DNA from 2 places in the Mangrovibacter phragmitis genome. Region 1 is predicted to be linked to the other one. Evidence: predicted binding sites of a transcription regulator. Region 1 holds the regulator's gene; the other holds the start of a gene.
The links. Region 1 encodes PhoB, which activates phosphate uptake and scavenging genes when phosphate is short. Its sites were predicted from a motif close to CTGTCATAAAACTGNCNNAT; they were not measured.
Positions count from the first base shown of each region.

Region 1 (2,206 bases):
TAGCCCTGCAGCACTGTCAGTGGTGTACGCAATTCGTGGCTGACATTGGCAAAAAAGTTACGCCGTGCACCCTCAAGTTGATGCATCTGAGTCACATCACGCACCACCATCAGCCACTGGCCGTCGGTATAAGGCATGATACGAAATTCAAGATGGCGGCCATTGTTCAACACCTGATTGAAAGGACGCGCAAAATCGCGTTTTTTGATGTACTGGTTAAATTCCGGGTAGCGCAGCAAATTAACAATATTTTGCCCGTTATCATCCGGCCAGCGTAAGTTAAGCAACTGAATAGCTAGGCCATTACACCAAAATATGGCACCTACTTCTGTCATCATTACCAGTGCATCTGGTAATGACTCCGCCCCACTACGAAACCGCTTGATCAGGTTACCCAGCTCTTTGCGCCGCTTTTTATTGCGCATCTGCATCTGGTGAATACCATACATCAGCGGCTCCCAACTCCCGGAGCCTGTTGGTGGCGTCATACTGCGATCAACCCATAGCCACCAGGAAAGACGTAACAGATTCCAAAAATGCCAGACAAGCAGGCCTGTCACACTCGCCAGTAAAAACCAGGGGAGATAACCAAAGAACGCCCCCAGCAATAAAGCAGGTATGCAACACAGCGCCAGTTCAAGTACCAGCCTTCGCCATGACAACCGTTCAAGCACGGGTCATACTCCATCCAGATAATTAAAAACGGGCTGAAAAGCGATAACCCGTACCGCGAACGGTTTGAACCATACGGTCATGCCCACTGAGTTCCAGTGCCTTACGTAAACGGCGAATGTGAACATCTACCGTTCTGTCCTCAACGTAAACATTCGTTCCCCATACATGATTAAGGAGTTGTTCACGGCTGTAAACCCGTTCCGGGTGTGTCATGAAAAAATGCAGCAACTTAAATTCTGTCGGCCCCATATCCAGTGGGTTCTCACCAGTCATTACCCGGTGAGAAGACGGATCCAGGCTGAGCCCCTGAATCTCAATCACTTCTTCTACTGCCATAGGAGAGATACGGCGCATCACCGCTTTAATACGCGCGACCAGTTCTTTGGGTGAAAACGGCTTGGTAATATAATCATCTGCCCCAATTTCCAACCCTCTGACCCGGTCCTCTTCTTCACCGCGGGCCGTCAGCATGACTACCGGTATATCCCGCGTCATCGCTTCACGTTTCAGGTGCTTGATAAACTGAATCCCGGAGCCGCCCGGCAACATCCAGTCGAGTAAAATTAAATCCGGCCAGGGTTCGTTGAGCTGGTTTACCGCACTGTCATAATCTTCCGCCTCAACAGCCTGAAAACCATTTTGTTCGAGCACAAAACACACCATTTCACGAATGGGTGCTTCATCTTCCACAACCAGAATTCGTCTCGCCATAATCAGCCCTGTAAATATATACAATAATTTAACGCGGCGTCATTATGCGTCAGTTTTATGACAGTTTTATGAAAAAAATGACCATTACATGACCTGTCATATCATTTTATGACAAAGCGTTTCCTTCTGCTGCAATACAAGTCGCAACGCATATTCTCACTGGAATCCGCTACGCAGCTTACGACAACACACCTGCAACTTAATGCGTCACATGTATATAATCACCACTTCGCTTTCTGACCGGGACAGGTTATGCGCATTCTTCACACCTCTGACTGGCATCTGGGACAAAATTTCTATACCAAAAGCCGTGCTCCGGAACATGCAGCCTTTCTAAACTGGCTAACCGAAATGGTTGAACAGCACCAGGTTGACGCCGTCATTGTAGCAGGCGATATTTTCGATACAGGCTCACCGCCCAGTTACGCGCGCGAATTGTATTACCGCTTTGTTGTTCAACTCCAGGCAACCGGCTGCACACTTGTCGTGCTGGGCGGCAACCATGACTCCGTCGCCACACTGAACGAATCGCGTGAATTGTTGGGCTACCTCAATACCTGGGTTATTGCCAGTACATCAGATACCGAAGCCCCCATTTTATTACCGCTTCGCAACGGGGAACCCGGCGCGGTACTCTGCCCGGTTCCTTTTTTGCGCCCACGCGATATCCAGATAAGCCAGTCCGGGCAAAGTGGTCAGCAAAAACAACAGGCGCTGGTCGGGGCCATTCACCACTATTACCAGCAAGGTTACCAGGCAGCCTGCGAATTACGCGGTGAGCGCAAACTCCCTATTATTGCCACCGGCCACCTGACAACCG
Region 1 covers NZ_CP134782.1:4,341,331-4,343,536, forward strand. The annotation lists gene phoR (phosphate regulon sensor histidine kinase PhoR) at 1-674, opposite strand, end outside; gene phoB (phosphate response regulator transcription factor PhoB) at 697-1,386, opposite strand; gene sbcD (exonuclease subunit SbcD) at 1,639-2,206, shown strand, end outside.

Region 2 (2,206 bases), 1.9 Mb from region 1:
AAAGGCGGGCTGATTATCGATAGATTTGATCCACGACCCCTGAGCATCCGTAATGCGCCGGTTTTTGGTCATGGGCAACCAGCCTGTGTAACTGAATGTGTGGCAATGCAAATTTTGGCTCTGTATCAACACCAGCACAAACCCCTTTTGTAGCGGGTCGCGGCCACATAACAACCCGGCAGGATGTACTGGAGACGCAACCCCACCAAACAGTTGAGTTTGTTCCGGAAGTTGCAGGTTTAACACTACGTCGAGGAGCGAATCATCCACCAGGGTGCTTAGCAACATAACCAGGCTCAGATTAGGCGTGTGGTGCAGAATTTGATTAATGGTGAGTGTGCTCAGGGGGGATAACTGCATATTCACAGGTAAAACCTGAATATAGCTCTGTTCAAACAGCGTAATGCTGACCATGAGTTGCTGGCTGCCTGGGCTGCTATCCATAAAATGCCCACCCGTTATCACGCCAATAATTTCTACATTATCCAGTTTTTCTTCCAGCCAGCGTTGCACAAAAGCATACAAGTCGTCGAAGCCTGACCTTGTATAGATAAATACCAGTTTGGGGTGTTGGCTTGCCACCAGCGCCTGGAGGCCTTTTGCCTCCCATATCTGGGAAAGTGAGTGTTGTTGCGAAATAACAAAGGACCACTGCTTCATATGACCCCCGTGAGAAGCAAAAATGAGTATTCCCTCTAAGGTGCAAGGGAGCATGCCTGCTCTGGTCAGCCATTGATGCTGTTCTGTTTCTCTTGCCTGTATTTTATATCGGACTTTTCAGGGTGCGATTGTTATTTATTATCAACATATTTTCTGCTGGGGAAATACTTCTGTGGGGGTAGTTGGCGTTGTAATAATCAATGCAAGGCGCATTCTTTCTGGTTTTTCAGAGTATATTATTCAATTTTTTATTTAAATTTTAAATAAAACCATCAGGTTGCATGTGGGGGCGTTTTTTCTTGTGGGGAGGTTTCTGTTTTTGGTCTTTGTATTTTTTTGTTGTTAGCCAATAAATATTTTCTGATGTGCAGTTGGCAGTGAATTTTACGACGACTGCTGGTTATCAACCTTTGTGGTGTGCTGCTACGAATGCAGTAGTCAGTCGGTTTTTTTATACATTATTAATCAATGAATTGAAATGATCCTGTGTCATGGTTGGATTTTTTATCCATTATTTTATTGTGGTTTTAGTGTGACAAATGTCAAATAAATGACTGCAAGGAAATGAATTAAGAAAAAATAGCAGGTGTTTTTGTTTTTTTTAATACAAGGTTTTTGGTCATTTTTGTTTGCTTCTGTTTTGCTCTGCAAGGTTTGAAGAAAATCACTTTTTACGGTCAGGGTATTTCTTAGTCTCAATTGTGTACCGGAGAGGAAAATTATGTTTCGCGAAGAACGCCGTAACAAAATTCTTGAGCATTTGGATAAAAATGAACGTGTCACCGTGGACTGGCTGGCCGGGCACTTCGCTGTCACTAAAGAAACCATTCGTAGTGACCTGGCTGCTCTGGTGAAACAAGGATTGATTCGGCGTTGCCATGGCGGTGCCATGATTGTGCGGCGTAATTTGCAGTCCAGGTTAATCAGCGAAACTGGTGACAACTTCGAAGTGTTACTTAAACGCCTTTCTGAGCACGAGCCCGTTCGCAGCCCCGAGGTATCACCCCATGCACTAAGAGGGAAGGTGTGTATTTTGGGCGCGTTCAATGTGGACATTGTCGCGTGGGTGCATCGTTTCCCACGCGGTGGAGAATCCTTGCTGGCCCAACGCAGCTCACTGGGGCCGGGTGGTAAAGGTGCTAACCAGGCGATGGCGGCAAGCAAGGCGGGTGCCCAGGTGCACTTTGTTGCCAAAGTGGGCAAAGATCAGTTCAGCCAGTTTGCCTTTGATCACCTGGCGTCTTCCGGGATCCACTCTTTTCGGTTGTACCAGTCTGAGAGGGAGCCTACGGGTAATGCGCTGATCTATGTCTCGCAGGATGATGGTGAAAACATGATTGCCATTTATTCCGGTGCCAATAAAACCCTGAGCAGCGATGAAATAGCGAGCATGTCCCCTGAGCTTGCCAGCAGCAATGTGTTGCTGGTGCAACTGGAAAACAACTTTGATGCCACGCTAAACGCAATGAAGCTTGCCAGGGCGTTGGGTGTACAGGTGATTATGAACCCGGCGCCATTTTCGCCCGATATTCTGGGGTGTATCGAT
Region 2 covers NZ_CP134782.1:2,490,471-2,492,676, reverse strand. The annotation lists gene MPHASIOC01_RS12035 (diguanylate cyclase domain-containing protein) at 1-660, opposite strand, end outside; gene rbsK (ribokinase) at 1,382-2,206, shown strand, end outside.
Region 2: the regulator PhoB is predicted to act here: its motif matches at 1,198-1,217, upstream of rbsK (ribokinase).